DNA from 4 places in the Amphritea sp. HPY genome. Region 1 is predicted to be linked to each of the others. Evidence: predicted binding sites of a transcription regulator. Region 1 holds the regulator's gene; each other region holds the start of a gene.
The links. The regulator sigma-54, encoded in region 1, starts transcription at its own class of promoters, with help from an activator protein. The targets are predictions, from matches to a motif close to TGGCACNNNNNTTGCTNT.
Positions count from the first base shown of each region.

Region 2: a site for sigma-54 is predicted at 821-838, ahead of ACQUQM_RS09830 (ANTAR domain-containing response regulator). Genes of this name have one in related genera too.
Region 3: a site for sigma-54 is predicted at 2,042-2,059, ahead of ACQUQM_RS08660 (hydrogenase small subunit). Genes of this name have one in related genera too.
Region 4: a site for sigma-54 is predicted at 1,968-1,985, ahead of ACQUQM_RS03355 (ammonium transporter). Genes of this name have one in related genera too.

Region 1 is NZ_CP194015.1:3,362,170-3,367,240, forward strand. It holds gene lptA (lipopolysaccharide transport periplasmic protein LptA) at 1-88, shown strand, start outside; gene lptB (LPS export ABC transporter ATP-binding protein) at 85-810, shown strand; gene ACQUQM_RS14980 (RNA polymerase factor sigma-54) at 851-2,344, shown strand; gene hpf (ribosome hibernation-promoting factor, HPF/YfiA family) at 2,403-2,693, shown strand; gene ptsN (PTS IIA-like nitrogen regulatory protein PtsN) at 2,709-3,167, shown strand; gene rapZ (RNase adapter RapZ) at 3,173-4,030, shown strand; gene ACQUQM_RS15000 (HPr family phosphocarrier protein) at 4,056-4,325, shown strand; gene mgtE (magnesium transporter) at 4,466-5,071, shown strand, end outside.
Region 2 is NZ_CP194015.1:2,175,514-2,180,584, forward strand. It holds gene gltX (glutamate--tRNA ligase) at 1-590, opposite strand, end outside; gene ACQUQM_RS09830 (ANTAR domain-containing response regulator) at 918-1,514, shown strand; gene ACQUQM_RS09835 (NarK family nitrate/nitrite MFS transporter) at 2,034-3,503, shown strand; gene ACQUQM_RS09840 (protein kinase domain-containing protein) at 3,589-5,071, shown strand, end outside.
Region 3 is NZ_CP194015.1:1,894,699-1,899,769, reverse strand. It holds gene hisC (histidinol-phosphate transaminase) at 1-922, opposite strand, end outside; gene ACQUQM_RS08665 (bacteriohemerythrin) at 1,387-1,800, opposite strand; gene ACQUQM_RS08660 (hydrogenase small subunit) at 2,116-3,195, shown strand; gene ACQUQM_RS08655 (nickel-dependent hydrogenase large subunit) at 3,195-5,003, shown strand; gene cybH (Ni/Fe-hydrogenase, b-type cytochrome subunit) at 5,056-5,071, shown strand, end outside.
Region 4 is NZ_CP194015.1:827,062-832,132, forward strand. It holds gene rlmKL (bifunctional 23S rRNA (guanine(2069)-N(7))-methyltransferase RlmK/23S rRNA (guanine(2445)-N(2))-methyltransferase RlmL) at 1-1,790, shown strand, start outside; gene ACQUQM_RS03355 (ammonium transporter) at 2,162-3,370, shown strand; gene ACQUQM_RS03360 (hypothetical protein) at 3,438-3,839, opposite strand; gene ACQUQM_RS03365 (cytochrome c3 family protein) at 4,742-5,071, shown strand, end outside.

The DNA of each region.
Region 1 (5,071 bases):
GGAAACCGAATCTGAGTCCAGCACTGAATCCATTAGTACACCCGAAGCAGAGCAACCAACCGAGACCGGACAAGAGCAGCCTCAATGAGTCGACTGGAAGCGTTAAACCTGGCCAAAAGCTATAAGAGCCGGGCTGTTGTAAAAGATGTTTCACTGTCCATAGAAAGCGGTCAGATCGTTGGCCTTCTGGGTCCCAACGGGGCAGGCAAAACAACCTGTTTTTATATGATCGTCGGCCTGGTTGATGCCGATCAGGGCCGCATCAAAATTGATCATGAAGAGCTGACACATTACCCGATGCACGGCCGTGCCCGCAAAGGCATTGGCTACCTGCCCCAGGAAGCATCTATTTTCCGCAAGCTCAGCGTGCACGACAACATCATGGCCATACTGGAAACCCGCAAGGAACTGAGTCGTCTCGAGCGAAAGCAAAAGCTGGAACAGCTACTGGAAGAATTTCATATCTCCCATCTCAGCAGCAGCCTTGGCATGAGTCTGTCCGGCGGTGAACGGCGACGCGTTGAAATTGCCCGCGCCCTGGCCACCGAACCCACCTTTATACTGCTTGATGAGCCATTTGCCGGTGTCGACCCAATCTCGGTCAGCGATATAAAGCAAACCATCAAGCATCTGCAAAAAAAGGGAATCGGCATTCTCATTACCGATCACAATGTCCGCGAGACTCTGGACATCTGCGAGCAGGCCTATATTGTAAGTGAAGGATATATCCTTGCTCAGGGCTCACCGCAGGATATACTGAACAACCAGCAGGTAAAACAAGCCTATCTTGGCGAACAGTTCCGTCTCTGATAATAATGATCCAGCATTACGGTAAAGTGATCTCTATTTTATGAAGCAAGCGTTACAACTTAAAATCGGTCAGCACCTGACGATGACCCCACAGTTGCAGCAAGCGATCCGCTTGCTCCAGCTATCGACGCTTGATCTGCAGCAGGAGATCCAGGAAGCCCTGGAATCGAACCCGATGCTGGAAGTTACCGAAGAGGAGCACCACGACTCTTCCGAGCAGGAAACGCCTGTGGCGACCAGCGAAGCCGGGGAAGTAGTAGTCAAAACCGAAAGCGAAGAGACCCAGGTTGCCGATAGCGACTGGAATGAAAATATTCCTGAAGAGCTGTCCACAGATAGCTCCTGGGAAGATACCTTCCAGACAGTTTCAACCTCGACCTCAAGCAGCAGCGACTTCTCAGACATGTCAATGGAGTCTAACGATACCTCTGACGAAACCCTGCAGGACCACCTCAGCTGGCAGCTTAACCTGACCCCGATGAGCGATGTCGATCAGCTGATCGCAACCAGCCTGATCGATGGTATCGATGTCGATGGTTACCTTACAGTCACTCTGGAAGCGATTCACGAGCACTTCCTGGCCCAGGATGAAGAACAACTCAACAGTATTGAACTGGATGAGATTGAAGCCGTACTACGCCGTATTCAGCAGTTTGATCCACCTGGCGTTGCCGGGCGCAACCTCGGAGAGTGCCTCAGCATTCAGCTTCAGCAGATGCCGGAAGATACTGAATTCCGACGCGAGGCGATCAAGGTCGTCACTCAGTACATCCATCTGCTTGGTAGCCATGATTACAAGCAACTGATGCGCAAGGCGCGCCTCAAAGAACACCAGCTGCAGCAAGTTATCGAACTGATTCAGACCCTCAACCCAAAACCTGGCGCAATGATCACCAGCAGCCAGTCTGAATACGTTACTCCCGATGTACTGGTGCGTAAAGAACAGGGGGTCTGGCACGTACTGTTAAACCCTGAGGTATCACCCAAGTTACGTATCAATGATGGTTATGCCGGCCTGATCAAGCGTGCCGATAGCAGCCCGGATAATACTTACCTGAAAAACCACCTGCAGGAAGCGCGCTGGTTCATCAAGAGCCTGCATAGCCGCAACGACACCCTGCTAAAAGTTACCCGGGAAATAGTTGCCCGCCAGGAAGGTTTTCTGGAGCATGGCGATGAAGCGATGCGGCCGATGGTATTACACGACATAGCCGATGCCGTAGAGATGCACGAATCGACAATTTCACGGGTTACCACGCAGAAATTCATGCACACCCCGACCGGCATCTATGAGTTGAAATACTTCTTTTCCAGCCACGTCAGCACCGCAAATGGTGGCACCTGTTCATCAACCGCTATCAGGGCACTGATCAAGAAACTTGTCGCAGCAGAAAATCCGGCCAAGCCACTGAGTGATAATAAGATCGCACAGCTGCTGGATGATCAGGGCATAAATGTTGCGCGCCGAACAATCGCAAAATATCGCGAGTCGCTTAGCATTCCGCCTTCTAATGAACGCAAGCGTCTGGTTTAATAATATTATTTAGTGGGAAACGGGCTCAGTCCCGAATATAGACAACTAGGAGATTACCATGCAGATCAATATCACTGGTCACCACGTTGAACTGACTGATTCAATGAGCGAATACGTACACTCTAAATTTGGTAAACTGGAACGTCATTTCGATAACATTACTAATGCACAGGTAACCCTGAGCGTGGAAAAAACCCGCCAGAAAGCCGAAGCTGATGTCCGCGTTGCCGGCGGTCAGCTATTTGCTACCCACGAGCACGACGATATGTACGCAGCAATTGATGGCCTGATCGACAAACTCGACCGTCAGGTAATCAAGCACAAAGAAAAAATGAAAAATCACAAATAGTAGTATCTATCCATAATGTTAATTAATGAACTGCTGTCACCTTCAAGGGCCATCTGCGCCCTCGAAGGCGGTAGTAAAAAACGCACCCTTGAAATTGTCAGCCGACATATTGCCGAACAACAACCGGAAATGACCGCCGATGAAATATTCAGCGGCCTGATCAACCGGGAACGACTCGGCAGTACAGGCATCGGAGAAGGGGTTGCGATCCCCCATTGCCGGCTCAGGGACTGTAACCAGGCACTGGGTATTCTTATTCAACTGGACCAGGCCATAGAGTTCGACGCTATCGATGGTAAACCGGTAGACCTTCTATTTGTTCTGCTGGTGCCGGAAGAAGCATGCGATGAGCATCTGCAAACCCTGGGTAATCTGGCAGAGCTGTTCAGTCAGGAAACATTCCGTGAACGCTTACGCAGCGCTCAATCCAATCGCTCCCTGTACAATGCCGCAGTTGAATTTCAGGCGGGCTGATACTAGTGAAACTAATTGTTATCAGCGGCCGCTCCGGCTCCGGCAAATCCACCGCACTTCAAGCACTTGAGGATGTCGGCTTTTACTGCATCGACAACCTCCCGGCACTGCTGCTTCCGGAGCTGGTCAATCAGATTCTCACCCAGCAGGATCACCCGCCGCAACTGGCAGTAAGCATTGACGCCCGCAACCTGCAGAGTAACCTGCAACGCTTTCCTGAAGTTTTCCTGCAGTTACGACAAAGCGGCAAAGTAAGCTGTGAAATCCTGTTCCTGGATAGCTCAGAAACAACCCTGTTAAAACGCTATAGCGCCACCCGACGCAAACATCCCCTGTCCGATGATCAGCAAGGCCTGCAGGAATCGATCAGTTATGAGCGCAAACTACTGGAGCCCTTAGCTGACCTGGCCGATATCCGTATCGACACCACCCGCATGTCGCTGTACGAGCTTCGCGACAGCATCAAACTCCGGGTTGCCAAACGGCAAGAGCAGGCATTATCAATTCAGGTTGAATCCTTCGGCTTTAAGCATGGTGTACCACTGGATGTAGATTTCACCTATGACGTACGCTGTCTGCCAAACCCATACTGGATACCAGAACTGCGCGGCCATACGGGACAGGAACAGCCGGTCATCGATTTTCTTGATCAACAGACCGAGGTACAGGAGATGCTTGCGGATATCATCGCGTATCTGGAAAAATGGCTGCCCTCCTTCGAGCGTAACAACCGCAGCTACATCACCATTGGCATCGGCTGCACCGGCGGTCAGCACCGTTCGGTCTATATCAGCGAGCGATTGGCTGGCCATTTCCGGACAACTATGGATAATGTGCATATTCGACATCGGGAGCTATCCTGAGCCACAGTAACACCGGAGTCCGACTATGCAGGAAAAGCAGATCACAATTATCAATAAGCTGGGCCTGCACGCCCGTGCTGCGGCCAAACTGATCAACGTAACCAGCCAGTTTTCAGCGGATATCCAGCTCATAAAAGATGGTCGCAAGGTCGACGGCAAGAGCATTATGTCCGTGATGATGTTAGCCGCCAGCAAAGGCACCGATCTGACGGTAACCACCGATGGCGAAGACGAACAACAAGCCCTGATCGCAATTGAAACGCTAATTAATAACCGTTTCGATGAAGAAGAGTAACTTCGCACCTTATTCCTTTAAAAACAATCCGATATAATACCCCAGATAACAGCTCGGTAATGTTGGCGGATCTCGCCAATGGCTGCCCATAGCTTCAGCTACCCATAGTTTCTTAATTGCCTGATCAACTGGGGCTTGATATGACTGTTTCCCACAGCGCTACCGAACTCGACAAGCTGAACATCGCTCTTGAAGAAGGCGCTTTCAAGCAGATCAGTCATACTCTGAATAAAGTCCTGCGCCCGTCAGAAGTCGCCCATCTGATCGAAAAATCTCCACCTAAAGAGCGCCATCTGCTGTGGAGCCTGATACACAAAGATATAGAAGGGGAAGTGCTGCAGGATCTGGGCGACGATGTTCAGGCTGAAATCCTGAGCAAGATGAATACCTCGGAAGTTCTTGCGATCACCGAAACGCTGGAAACCGATGACCTGGCAGACGTAATGCAGCAACTGCCGGAAACGGTGATGCGCGAGCTGCTGCGGTCAATGGATTACCAAAACCGCGAACGCCTGGAAAAGGTCCTCTCCTATCCGGAAGATACCGCCGGTGGCCTGATGAATACGGACACCATCACTATCCGGCCGGATATTACTATTGAAGCGGCACTGCGTTATCTGCGCCGTCACGATGAGCTACCCGAGATGACCGACAGCTTATTTGTTGTCAGCCGCAAAGACTCCTATATCGGCGCTCTGCCCCTGACTAAAATGCTGGTCAGCGACCCGAATATCACCGTGCGGGAG
Region 2 (5,071 bases), 1.2 Mb from region 1:
GCCAGATGGTAGGTCGGCATACCATCGGACTTCATCAGAATCTGGCAGTCAACCTGGGACCATTCCACTTCAATCGCGCCACGCAGCATGTCGTCAAATACGCAGACACCCTCTGCAGGTACTTTCATACGTACGACGTATGGCTCGTTAGCCGCTTCACGCTTAGCGACTTCTTCAGCCGGCAATGCGAGATCGCTCTCTTTCAATGCACTCTGCACGCCCTGTTCACGGCGCTCGTTGCGCAGCTGATCCAGCTCTTCAGAGGTACGATAGCATTTGAATGCTTTATCTTCGTCCAGCAGTTGCTGGGTGTACTTCTGGTAAATATCAGACCGCTCGCTCTGACGGTACGGACCATGCGGACCCGGCTTATCAGGGCCTTCCGCCCATTCCAGTCCCAGCCAGCGCAGGGAATCCAGAATCATCTGCTCTGATGCTGCAGTGCTTCGGGTCTGGTCGGTATCTTCAATACGCAGAATAAACTCGCCACCGTGCTGGCGGGCAAACGCCATATTAAACAGTGCGATATACGCGGTGCCTACGTGCGGATCACCGGTCGGGGATGGTGCAATACGGGTACGTACAGTCATCGGAGCAACTTATTCCAAACTGATTAAAAGAAATTGCCGGGCATTATACCCGCTTGGCTGCTGCTCGCCTATATGTAGCCGGTATCTGTATCGGGCTCAGAACTGAAAAATCACAGCTGGAAAGTCAGATCGGGAAAGGTCTATAAGCGCCTGCACGATGCATTGCGCCTGAAAATAAACAACATCGCACCAGAACAGCGCACAAATCGGTAAAACCCGGCGGTTTCGGCTGGCACAATAACTGCAGCGCTTAACCTAACGATTGTCGTAAAAGGGTGTCTACCGAGTAGATAGCTATGACCTGTAAAAGCGGATATTAAGAAGACTATGACAACAACTGAACGACCTACCGAGCGAGTGCTGGTAATTGATAATAACTCTGCCCGGTCCGCCATCCTGAAACAAGCTCTGAATGATCAGGGTTATGACGTTGCCTGTCGTCTCGAAAACACCGAAGGCCTGATCAACCGGGTTGAGCAGATCAAACCTGATATCATCATTATTGAGCTGGACTCCCCCGACCGCGACGTACTGGAACATATGGCCACGCTGAACAGCCATATCCCCAAGCCCGTTGTGATGTTCGCCGAAGAGGGAGATACAGAAACCATCGAGCAGGCGATTAAAGCCGGGGTCAGCGCCTACGTGGTGGATGGCATGAGCGCCGACCGCATTCAACCGATCATGAGTGCTGCCGCCGCCCGCTTCCGGGAGATCCAGGCGCTGCGGGGTGAGCTCGACGATGTACGGGGTGAACTACAGGACCGTAAACAACTGGATCAGGCCAAACGACTGATAATGAAACACCAGAACTGCGGCGAAGATCAGGCTTACAGCGCGATGCGCAAAATGGCGATGGACAAAGGTCAGTCGATGACCGCTGTCGCTAAAAATATTATCTCCGTATTGGAAATGCTGGATTAGTTGCCGTACACAAAAGCGGCCAGCCAAATCCATCATTAGATAAGAAAAAAACAGGAGCTAAAGCTAAGTAAAAAATAACAATAAGAACTGACAAGTTTTCCATCCGTAAGATCCCTTGACCGCCTTCATGGCGGTCTTTTTTCACCTCTGCGGAACAATCCCTCAGTGTCGCATATGCTGAAAAGTAGCAGGAATGAGTTTACGTTGTAATTTGGTGCAAAACCTCCCATCCATGCCTTACCCACGTGCACAAAAACAACCGCAGATTATCACAAACAACAAATTACCCACTAAATATCAATCAGTTAACAAATATGGCACAGGCTATGCTGTTGTTAAAACATAAGTAATACCAAAGACACACAATTTAGCGGGCTTTATATCAGGACAGCTTCACTACTCGTCCTGTAAACCGCCCGAAACAGGACAACAGCGTCCGAAGCTTCCGATTTAAGCGGCAGCTCCGGGCGCTTTTTTTTTGCATTAAACACTTTTTACATTTACCAAGAGGCAACCTATATGAGTGATACCTCAAAACTGAATATCTTCTCCTTTACCGGGAAGATGAAGATCCTGCATTTCAGCTGGATCGCATTCTTCATTACCTTCTTTGTCTGGTTTAACCATGCGCCACTGCTGGGCGCCATCGCTGAATCTCTTGGGCTGACCAGGGATGAGATCAAAACCCTGCTGATCCTCAACGTCGCCCTGACCATTCCGGCACGGATCATTGTCGGTATGCTGACCGATAAATACGGCCCGCGTATCACCTACGCCACGCTGCTGTTTCTGGCCTGCTTTCCCTGCTTTATGTTTGCTCTGGCCGATAATTTTGCTGAAGCTGCGATCTCCCGCTTCCTGCTTGGTTTCGTCGGCGCTGGCTTTGTGGTCGGCATCCGCATGGTCAGCGAGTGGTTCCCGGCTAATGAACTGGGTACCGCAGAAGGCATCTACGGTGGCTGGGGCAACTTTGGTTCTGCAGCTGCTGCGATGAGCCTGCCAACACTCGCCCTGCTGTTCGGTGGTGAAGATGGCTGGCGCTACGCGGTGGGCCTGACCGGTGCGATCTGCCTGATTTTCAGCTTTATCTGGTATAAAAATGTTACCGATACACCGAAGGGCTCCACCTATTTCAAACCAAAGAAGATCGGCGGCCTTGAGGTCACCAGTAAAGGTGACTTCCTGTTCCTGCTGATTATGAAGATTCCGTTATATGCCGCTTTGGTACTACTGACCTGGAAGCTGTCTCCCGCCGGTGTCAGCATTCTCAGTGATACTGCAGCTATAACCATCTATGTCCTGCTGGCCGCTATCCTGATCTACGATTGCTATAGTGCGTACAACGTTAACCGCGAGATTTTTATCACCCCGGTGCCGGAAATTGAGCAGTATAAGTTTAAGCAGGTTGCGGTACTCAATATCTTGTACTTTGCCACTTTTGGCTCTGAGCTGGCGGTCGTTTCGATGCTGCCGCTATTCTTTGCCGATGTGTTTGAGCTGGATATGGTTGTCGCCGGCCTGCTGGCTTCCGCCTATGCCTTTATGAACCTGATGTCCCGTCCCGGTGGCGGCTGGATCAGTGATCGCTTCGGCCGTAAGAAAACCCTGCTGATTCTGACTGCAGGCCTAGCTGTTGGTTATGCTGTGATGTCGATGATCGACAACAGCTGGCCTTTGATCATTGCAGTAATTGCGGCGATGGCCTGCTCGTTCTTTGTTCAGGCGGGTGAAGGCGCGGTATTTGCGGTTGTACCGCTGATCAAACGCCGTCTGACCGGCCAGGTTGCCGGCATGACAGGCGCTTACGGTAATGTCGGTGCGGTGTTCTATCTCACAGTGCTGTCTATGGTCAGCTACCAGACCTTCTTTATGGTGATCGCGGCTACTGCAGTATTAGGTTTTGTCACCCTGCTGTTCCTTGAAGAACCAAAAGGCCACATGGCTGAGGTCAATGAGGACGGTACTGTTGAGCTGATCAGTGTTACTTAAAATAAGTACATTTTAGCAAGCGGATAGCTGCCCGGTTTTACCGTGCGGCTATCCTGTTCTTATTGTGGAGATGTGAGGTGAACTGATGACGACACTGCCAATGACAGATCAAGCAGGCTTAACTAATCCTGCGGCAACTTCTGAATTAACAACAGAAGCGACTACCAGTGAACTGAAAGTCAGCTTCGGGGGTTATTCAACCGCGGGGCAGAAAGAACGTAATCAGGATGCCTTTGCCGCCCACCTACCCCGTGACAGCGGTAATCGATTCAAAGGTGCAGTCGCTGTTATTGCTGATGGTGTCAGCAGCTGTGAAGACTCGCACATCGCCAGTCAGACCTCAGTCACCAGTTTTATCGACGATTATTTCAGTACCCCGGACAGCTGGGGCGTCAAGCAATCAGTGTCCCGGGTGATGACCGGGCTGAACAACTGGCTGTATCAGCAGAACAGTGCGCAACCCATACACCGCGACAGTATGCTGACCACCTTTTCGGCACTGATCATCAAATCTAATACGCTGTACGCCTTTCATGTCGGCGATTCCCGCATCTACCATTACCAAACTGATGCATACAAAAATGGTCAACTGGAACAACTGACCTGCGACCATACCCGTACCGAGCGTGGTCACAACTATCTGGCCCGGGCTCTCGGTGCAGACCGGCACCTGGATGTAGATTTTTCACAGCAGGACCTAAAGCCTGGTGATCTGCTGCTGTTAAGCACCGATGGTGTACACGAATTCCTCACCCCTGCTGAGATCAAACAGATTCTGGCAAAAGCTGGAAATACTGATCTTGAGCTCCTGGCCCGGGAGATGGTTGAGCTGGCACTCAGTAATGGCAGTGATGATAACCTGACAGTGCTGCTGGTCAGCGTTGACCAGCTACCTCGGGAAAGCCTCGACGAAAGCCACCGCAGGCTGACCCAACTGCCGATTCCGCCGGTACTCAAAGTTGGCAATAAAATAGATAACTACGAAGTGCTGGATATTATTTTCAGCGGCACCCGCAGTCACATGTATCTGGTGAAAGACCTGAACAGTGACCAGCGCTATACCCTGAAAGCCCCCTCCACAAACTTTGCCGATGATCCGCTCTACCTGGATGGTTTTGTTCGTGAAGAATGGGTTGGCCAGCAGGTCAATAATCCGCACGTAATGAAAACCTTTAAACCAGCCGGGAAAAAGCGCTTCCTCTACTATCTCGGGGAATACATTCAGGGTATTAATCTGCGTCAGTGGATGGACGACAATCCAAACCCGGCGCTGGATCAGGTGCGACCAATAATCCGGCAGGCGATCAAGGGGTTACGCGCCCTGCAACGCCAGGATATGGTGCACCAGGATCTGAAGCCGGAAAACATCATGCTCAACCGCGATGGCCAGGTAAAGATTCTTGATTTCGGCACCGTGCTGATCGCCGGCATCAGCGAACTCGGCTCGCCGCTGGACAAGTCGATACCCCAGGGCTCGGTTAACTATATCGCACCGGAATACCTGATGGGTGAACGAGGTAGCTTCCGTTCAGACCTGTTCTCATTGGCGGTTATCAGCTACGAGATGC
Region 3 (5,071 bases), 1.5 Mb from region 1:
TCAGGTCTGCTCCCGCGATAGTGCGGTGACAGGTGAAGACAAAGTTGGTTGCCGACGGAATCACGTCAAAACCGAGCTGTCCGAGCGCTTTAACTGTCCATTCACGACACTCAATGATTTTGTTGGTGGTTTCGCGGAAGTATTCGTCGTCCTGCAGGGCCGCCACGGCACCTGCGATTGCCAGGCTGTCCAGTGGATAGGAGTTAAACGAATTTTTGACCCGTTCCAGGCCTTCGATCAGTTCCGGATGCCCCAGCGCATAACCGACGCGTAAGCCCGCCAGACTGCGGGATTTAGAGAAGGTCTGGATTACCAGAACATTATCGTATTTATTGACCAGCTCAACCGCAGAATGCCCACCGAAATCAATATACGCTTCATCAACGATAACCACTGAGCCGTTATTTTTCTGCAGCAGGGTTTCGATCTGCTCCAGTGGCAGCAGGCGGCCTGTTGGTGCATTAGGATTGGCAAAAATAATGCCGCCATTGGCCTGCTGATACTCTTCCAGATTGATTTCAAACTGGCCGGTTAACGGTAGCTGGCGGTACTCAATGTCGTACAACTTACAGTAGACATCGTAGAAACTATAGGTCGTTTCCGGTAGCAGGATGGGTTTGTCCTGGCGGAAAAAAGCCATAAATGCCAGCGCCAGTACTTCATCGGAGCCGTTGCCAACAAAGATATTGTTGTAGTCGAGTTCAAAATGCTCTGCCAGAGCGTTTTTCAATGCCGTCGCTTCCGGATCGCAGTACAGACGCAGACGATCCTTAGGATAGTTATTCAGGGCATCAGCGGCGCGGGGCGACGGAGGATAGGGATTTTCGTTGGTGTTTAACTTAATCAGATTATCAACTTTCGGCTGTTCGCCGGGGACATAAGGTGTCAGCTGATTAATAGCCGGGCTCCAGTACTTGCTCATGGTTTGGCAGATCACTATGCAGGGTATTAATAAGGAATGATGAAGCATAGCAAAACTGGGCTGTTGCTTACATATCAGCGAAAAGAAATTAGACAAATAATATTGTCTGAAGGTAAGGCTGCTGCAGTTAGGGGGGGGGGGGGGACTGATTTTACTGAGTTTTGTAATGGGGCCGGGTGGTAAGAGAATAGTACATGCCAGAAAAAAGAATGCCCGGGAAGAAGGGGTCCCGGGCATACTCAGGTCTTACTTAACAACGTTGATGTAAATTCTTAGAGGGGGCTGTTCAGATTAAGTTCATAAAAAAATGCAAATTTTTAAAATTATTTTCACTTTATACGTAACCTACTGAAATACATGGATATAAAAATATGTAATGTTTATTTATACCGTTATCATCTGCGCTCTGAGGACTATATGTAGCAAGGTGCCTGCGCAGGTAATAATCAGGACGCAGGGGCGGATCAGCCTCTGGAAGCGACGAACATAGCGGTGACAGTGTCCATCGTCTCGACGTGAGCCTGTAGCCATCCCGGTAGTGTGTTGCGGACATAATTTTGTAGCAGATTGATATCTTTATTCTGCTGCCATTCCTGAAGAATTGCGCGAAGCTCTTCCAGTACCCGTTCGTGTTCCCCTTTATGGCAACCATACGCGGGGAATCCTACCCGAACCATCTCAGCCTCTTCCCGGGAAAAATGCTCAACACTATGCTGATAAACCGACTGCAGGGTTGCTTCAACGGTATCAAGGCTTTCCTGGTCTCCTTCAGCGACCAGGCTTAACAGCATATCCAGGGCATTAATCTGGGAAGTCGCTGCAGCATGGTCAGTGTTCATAAAATCCAGTTCAACCTGGGGAATAACAGCATCGCTCATCAGGGGCATATACATCTCGTAGCCGGTTAAATGGCTGTTAATAGTATTGCAACTGCGTTACCTCACATTGTCTGAAATCAAGTATATCCGGGTAGTACGACTAATGGTTAAGCATTTTATTGCCCCTTTTCTGAGGCAGGGTGGCAAGTTAATTGTCGCTTTGTTGGTCATCTGGTTATCAGGTTCGCTGAGTAAAAACTGGATAACGGCTTTAACCCATAAAACATAGGGTTTTGTCAGTTGGAACGTATTTTGCTGTGTTGTGTGGGATAAATAATAAATAAGAAAGGCGAGTCTGCTGACGGAGAGCCCGTAATGCCCCAATCTATAGAAACGTTCTACGAAGTGATGCGACGCCAGGGGATAACGCGTCGTAGTTTTCTGAAATACTGCAGCCTGACCGCTGCAGCGCTGGGGCTGGGCCCCACATTTGCCCCCCGTATTGCCCATGCCATGGAAACCAAAGAACGCACGCCTGTCATCTGGGTGCATGGACTTGAGTGTACCTGCTGTTCAGAATCCTTTATTCGTTCTGCCCATCCACTGGTCAAAGATGTCGTGCTGTCTATGATCTCGCTGGACTACGACGATACCCTGATGGCCGCTGCCGGTCACCAGGCTGAAGCTGCTCTGGAAGAGACTATTCAGAAATATAAGGGCAAGTACATTCTGGCGGTAGAAGGTAACCCGCCACTCAATGAAGACGGCATGTTCTGTATCGTCGGTGGCAAACCATTTCTGGAACAGCTGAAGCACGCTGCAAAAGATGCCGCGGCGGTAATCGCCTGGGGTTCCTGTGCATCCTGGGGCTGCGTTCAGGCGGCGCGGCCGAATCCGACCCAGGCGGTTCCCATTCATAAAGTGATTACCGATAAGCCGATTATTAAAGTGCCTGGCTGTCCACCTATAGCTGAGGTAATGACCGGTGTTATCACCTACATGCTGACCTTTGGCAAACTGCCGGAGTTGGATCGTCAGGGTCGGCCGAAGATGTTCTATAGCCAGCGGATTCACGATAAATGCTATCGACGTCCGCACTTTGATGCCGGTCAGTTTGTTGAGCAGTGGGATGATGAAAGCGCCCGTAAAGGTTACTGCCTTTACAAAGTAGGCTGTAAAGGGCCAACCACCTATAACGCCTGCTCTACTGTGCGCTGGAATGAAGGTACTTCGTTTCCGATTCAGGCTGGTCATGGCTGTATCGGTTGCTCTGAAGATGGTTTCTGGGATAAAGGCTCGTTCTATGATCGCCTGACCGATATCCAGCAATTTGGAATAGAGAAGAACGCCGATGAGATCGGTATGGCTGTTGCGGGTGGTGTGGGTGCTGCCGTGGCCGCGCATGCTGCAGTAAGTGCTGTTAAACGGGCGCAGTATAAAGGAGACCAGGAATAATGAATACACCCCTTAATGCGAGCGATCTCGATAATAGTGGCCGGCGTATTGTCGTTGATCCGGTGACCCGGATCGAAGGTCACATGCGTTGTGAAGTCAACGTCGATGAAAATAATATAATTCGGAATGCGGTTTCCACTGGTACCATGTGGCGTGGCCTTGAAGTGATTCTTAAGGGTCGTGATCCCCGTGATGCCTGGGCTTTTGTTGAACGGATCTGCGGTGTCTGTACCGGCACCCATGCCCTGACATCAGTACGAGCGGTAGAAGACGCTCTTGGCATTCAGGTGCCGTTGAACGCACACCTGATCCGCCACCTGATGGATAAAACGCTGCAGGTGCATGATCACATAGTGCATTTCTATCATCTGCATGCGCTGGACTGGGTTAATCCGGTTAATGCACTTAAAGCGGATCCCGTGGCCACCTCTGAGTTACAGAAGATGGTATCTGCGCATCATCCAAAATCCAGTCCGGGCTACTTTAAAGATGTTCAGACCCGCTTAAAGCGGTTTGTCGAGTCCGGTCAGTTAGGTTTGTTCTCAAACGGTTATTGGGATAATCCGGCGTATAAATTACCCCCGGAAGCGGATCTGATGGCGGTAGCACATTATCTTGAGGCACTGGATCTGCAGAAGGATATTGTCAAGATTCATACGATCTTTGGCGGCAAGAACCCGCATCCGAACTATATGGTGGGCGGTGTTGCCTGTGCCATTAACATTGATGGTGTGGGTGCCTCCGGTGCGCCGGTAAATATGACCTCACTCAACTTCGTCCTGCAGCGCATTGAAGAAGCCAAAGCGTTTACCAAAAATGTCTATCTGCCCGATGTGATGGCGATCGCCAGCCTCTATAAGGATTGGTTGCACGGAGGTGGACTGGCATCGCAAAACGTCATGTCTTTCGGTACCTATGCGCAAGTGCCGTATGACAAGTCATCCGAACTGCTGCCTGCCGGTGCCATTGTTAATGGTAACTGGAACGAGGTACATGAGGTTGATGTTCGTGATCCTGAGCAGATTCAGGAATTTGTCGATCATTCCTGGTACACCTATGAAGGTGATAAGAAGGGCTTGCACCCATGGGATGGTGAGACCGATCCGAAGTTTGAGCTGGGCCCTAATACGGTCGGTAGCCGTACCAATATCAAAGAGATCGACGAATCTGCCAAGTACTCCTGGATCAAGGCGCCACGCTGGCGTGGCCATGCCATGGAGGTTGGGCCGCTGTCGCGCTATATCATCGCCTATGTATCCGGTAAGGAGTATGTGCAGGAACAGGTTGATCGCTCGTTGGCGGGCTTTAATCAGGCTACCGGACTGGAGCTGGGCCTGAAGCAGTTCCTGCCATCGACGCTGGGTCGAACCCTGGCCCGGGCGCTTGAGTGTGAGCTTTGCGTCGATACCATGCTGGACGACTGGCATCAGTTGGTGGGCAATATCAAAAATGGTGACAGTTCTACCGCTAACGTCGAGAAGTGGGATCCAAGCAGCTGGCCGAAAGAGGCAATGGGTGTCGGTACAAACGAAGCCCCCCGTGGCGCACTGGGTCACTGGATCAAGATCAAAGATGGCAAGATCGAAAACTATCAGGCGATTGTGCCGACCACCTGGAACGGTTCACCCCGTGATGGTCAGGGCAATGTTGGTGCTTTCGAGGCTGCATTATTGAATACGCCGATGGAGCGGCCCGATGAGCCGGTTGAAATCCTGCGTACCTTGCACAGCTTTGATCCCTGTCTGGCATGTTCTACCCATGTCATGTCTGAGGATGGCCAGGAGCTGACGAAGGTTAAGATTCGCTGACATTAACCGCTACGCCGGTAGCTCGTTTACCGGCGTGCTGGAGGGTTTCGCTATGGAAACAATAAAAC
Region 4 (5,071 bases), 2.5 Mb from region 1:
CGCGGCCGGATCTGCGGATTAATGTTCATCTTAACCGTGGAGAAGCGACTATTGCACTGGATCTCTCCGGCGATAGCCTGCACCGACGGGGATACCGCCTGAAGGCAGGTTCTGCACCGATGAAAGAAAACCTTGCGGCAGCGCTGCTGTACCGTTGTCGTTGGCCTGAACTGGCTCAGCAGGGGCAGGCGTTCGTCGACCCGATGTGTGGATCCGGTACACTGTTGGTGGAAGCAGCGATGATGGCGGCGGATATTGCCCCTGGACTGTTGCGCAAGGATTATGGCTTTACCTTCTGGCCCCAGCATAAAGCGTCTATCTGGCGAGAACTGCTGGAAGAAGCTAATCAGCGTCGTGAAGCGGGTTTGGCTGCGATGAGGAACAAGTTCGAAGGTTTCGATGCAGACCCTAAAGTCCTCAATCTCGCGCGTGATAATGCGCGTCGGGCGGGTGTTGAGCAGTTTATTCATTATGAGAAGCGTGACCTGTCTCGTTTAGAGCGTCCGGCAAAGGCGGATCATGGTTTAGTTCTGACTAACCCGCCTTATGGTGAGCGACTCGGTGATGAGCCAACACTGTTCTTCCTTTATAAGCATCTGGGGGAGCGTTTAAAGGCCGACTTCGTTGGCTGGCAAGCGGCGGTGTTTACCGGTAACCCTGAGTTGTGCCGCATGATGAAGCTGGCGGCGGATAAAACCTATAAGTTGTATAACGGTGCAATTGAAAGTCAGTTACAGATTTTTAATATTCGCGAACGGACAGAGGCTGAGAAAGAAGCGATCGAGAAGGCAGCACAAAAGGCTGAGCAGAAAGCTCTGGCTGAGCAGAATGCTGCTCAGGTGGAGCTGTCTGAAAGTGCCACTATGGTTGCCAACCGGATCAAAAAGAATCTCAAACAGCTGACTAAATGGGCGCGTAAGAGCGATATTCAATGTTACCGCATATACGATGCCGATCTGCCTGAGTATGCCGTGGCGGTAGATCTTTATGGTGACTGGGTGCATGTTCAGGAGTACGCGCCACCGAAGAGTGTCGATGCTGTGAAGGCCTTTACCCGTTTGCAGGAAGTCGTGCAGCTGTTACCAGGCTTGTTACAGGTACCTGCCGATCATGTGGTATTGAAGCAGCGTAAACGCCAGCAAGGTACCAATCAGTACGAAAAGCAGGATCAGACCGATAACTTTATGGAAGTGTCTGAAGGTGGTTGCCGTTTACTGGTCAATCTGCATGATTATCTGGATACCGGGTTGTTCCTGGATCATCGGCCGGTGCGACTGCAGATTCAGCAGCAGGCAACAGGCAAGGATTTTCTTAACCTGTTCAGTTATACCTCGACGGCATCGTTGCATGCTGCAAAGGGTGGTGCCCGATCGACTACCAGTGTCGATATGTCGGCGACCTATCTGAACTGGTCACGCAAGAATTTTGCGTTGAACGGTTTCAGTGAAACAACTAACCACTTTGTTCAGGAAGATTGCTGTAAATGGTTGAAGGCGCAGAAGGGCGAGTTGTACGATCTGATCTTTATGGATCCGCCGACCTTCTCTAATTCCAAGCGTATGATTGATGTGCTTGATGTGCAACGGGATCATATTGAGTTGATCGACCAGGCTATGGCTATCCTGCGTCCGGGTGGCAAGCTTATATTCTCCAATAATTATCGTCGTTTCAAAATGGATGCGGCGGTACTGGATAAGTATGAGGTGAAAGACATTACCCGTCAGAGCATCGACCTGGACTATAAGCGGAATAATAAAATTCATCAGTGTTTTGAGATCTCTGAAAAGTAAATTATTCAGGTCGGGTCGCACATAATAAAAACCGCCAGTAGGCGGTTTTTTATTGGCTTCAGCAACGCGGCTGATTAATCGTCTTGTTATTTTCTGTTTTCTGATGAAGAAGGGCTGCAGTGCTGGCGCTAAAGTAGAGCACTGCGAGTGGTTGTTTTTAGTGCAGCGTCGGTAAAGTGGCATGCAACCTGCTATTAAACAGGGCGAGGAATACTAAAATCCTGCTGGGATCTGCTGTAAGGCACTGAATTGGTGACTTTGCTGGTAAACAGAGTATCGCAGGAATAAAAAATATTATAAAAACGCACCAATGCGGTGCTCTGATTTAGATTGGGGCGTTAAAAGAGTGCGTCGCTATACAGGAGATAACCGTGGAAAGCGTTAATAGTGCAGTAGAGACGCTCGTACAGAGCTCAAATACGCTGTTTATTCTGATGGGAGCAATCATGGTGTTTGCCATGCATGCTGGCTTTGCCTTCCTTGAAGTAGGCACTGTGCGGCATAAGAATCAGGTCAATGCGCTGGTCAAGATTATGACTGACTTTGGTTTCTCGGCCGTCGCTTACTTCTTTGTTGGCTATTGGGTCGCTTATGATGTGACTTTCTTTCAGGATGCCGAAACCCTGGCACAGGGGAATGGTTATGCACTGGTGAAGTTTTTCTTCCTGATGACATTTGCTGCGGCGATACCGGCGATAGTCTCGGGTGGCATTGCTGAGCGGGCTAAGTTCTGGCCGTTTCTGATCGCATCGTCATTGGTGGTGGCTTTCGTCTATCCATTTTTTGAAGGCATCATCTGGAACGGTAATTACGGTGTTCAGGACTGGCTGGAATCGACTTTCGGGGCAGCATTCCACGACTTTGCGGGTTCTGTTGTAGTGCACGGTGTCGGTGGCTGGTTGGGTCTGGTTGCGGTGATCTTTCTGGGTATTCGTAAAGGTCGTTACAAGGGTGGTCGACTGGTTGCTTTTCCGCCATCGAATATCCCGTTCCTGGCCCTGGGTGCCTGGATTCTGTGTATCGGCTGGTTCGGTTTTAATGTGATGTCGGCGCAGACTCTTGATGGTATATCCGGTCTGGTGGCGGTAAATAGTCTGATGGCGATGGTTGGCGGCATCATTGTGTCGTTGCTAATGGGTAAGAATGACCCGGGCTTCATTCATAACGGGCCGTTGGCTGGACTGGTAGCGATCTGTGCGGGCTCTGATATCATGCATCCGATTGGTGCGCTGATCGTAGGTGGCATTGCCGGGGCTCTATTTGTCTGGATGTTTACCATCGTACAGAACCGTTGGAAGATCGACGATGTGCTGGGTGTGTGGCCTCTGCATGGTCTGTGTGGGGCCTGGGGTGGTATAGCGGCAGGTATTTTCGGTTCGACCGCTCTGGGTGGTCTGGGTGGCGTCAGCCTGATGACTCAGATCGTTGGTACCCTGATGGGTATCGGCGTAGCGGTTATAGGCGGTGTGATTGTTTACGGCGGTATTAAGCTCGTTATGGGGCTGCGTCTGGATGAAGAGGAAGAGTTTAACGGTGCAGACCTGTCGATCCATAAGATCGAGTCGACCTTTACTGATTAAGCTGAGTAACTTGTTTTAAATAATAAAAGCCGGGCAGATGCCCGGTTTTTTTGTGCTCCGTTTCAGATCAGGCTTTTGTTGTCGGGTTACGGTTGTTTATCCTGAAACCCAGAACAAATGCGCTGCTGAGAAGAAACAGGCTGCCGCTGATCATGCCGATGAGATTATCTATTGTCAGCAGGCAGGTCAGACCGATGCCGATGTAGATAAATGGCATCTCCTCGTAAAACCATTGCGGATAATAGAAGCGCTCTGATTGGCGTTGCAGTCGTGCCTGGAAAATCCTTTGTTGCCTTATATCCCGCCGACGCGCATTTGAACGTATGATCCATACGGCACTACCAGCGATATAAAGAAGTAAAGCAAATGTGACAATATCAGGCCTGCTATCGAACAGCAGAATCAGAAGCAGGCTAATGCCCAGATAGAAGTAGGGCAGGCTCTCGTAGAGCCAGGTTGGTAGCTTCATGCTAAAACCTCCCAGTCTGTAGTTGAATGAAGCGTGTTACTGCTGTGTTACATGGAAGAATAGACGGGGAATCGGCAAAGCAGCTATGCGGCAAGATGAAAATTATGCAGGTTGGGAGGCTCGATGTTCGTCGCCCGAACGTCACAATGAGCGTTTTAAAAGCCGTTGCTCGAGCGTCACACAAAGCGTAGTAGCTTGGCCCACTACGATGGTTGGTACAGCAGCCGCTCCAGAGGTAAGTGATGGCAGTTGGAGGAAAAAGCCGTGGTTGAAGAGAAGCGGGAGGTACATGTTGACCTGATCCACCCGACCCGAAGTTCGCGAAAGCCCCGGTAAGCCTGGGCGAAGTTGATCCGCAATATCTACGAGGTGGATCCGCCCATCTATCCCCTCTGTGGGGCTGAAATGCGGCTCATAGCTATGGTAGAAAAGGCGCCGGTCATCGAGCGGATACTCGCTCACATCGGTACCTGGGACCCGCAGCTACCGTTTTGTGCGCCACCTACAGACGATGACTGGCCGGAGGATGACCAGATTCCTATCCCTGTCTCTCGAAAGCGGACTACACTTTCCAGATGCGGGCCCTGTTATTTGGGCAGGGATGATAGGAAAGCTGTTTTGCGACGGTTCGTACAATTTGCTGTGCCGACTGCCCCCTGAATATCGGTATAGCATGACATTTCGGGCCAGAAGACGCTGTCAGGATATGGGGTTGAGCAATGTCTATTTCCGTTCTTCCTGCGCTTGATGCGTCCAAAAAAGCGCTAGGGATATTCGTTGTCGGTCTGATTGCGTTTGTGATCGGATATTGGGTGAACAGGAACTACTTTTCCGACGCCACGCCGGTCCAACCCATCGAATTCAGCCACAGGGTCCACGCAGGGGAGAATCAGATACCCTGCATGTATTGTCATCTGTACGCGAGGTCATCGAGAGTTGCCGGAGTCCCCAGTGTGCACAAGTGTATAAACTGCCATAAGGTGATCGCCACTGGCCGTGCGGAGATAAATAAACTATTTAATTACTGGAACGAAAAAAAACCTATTCCCTGGATAAAGGTTCATGATCTTCCTGACTTCGTCTATTTTTCGCACAAGCGACATGTGAGGGGAGGCGTACAGTGCCAGATGTGTCACGGCCCTGTTGAAGAGATGAACAGAGTAACGCGGCTCACTTCTTTGCAGATGGGATGGTGCCTGGAATGCCATCGTGCAAGAAAGGTCGAAAACGGT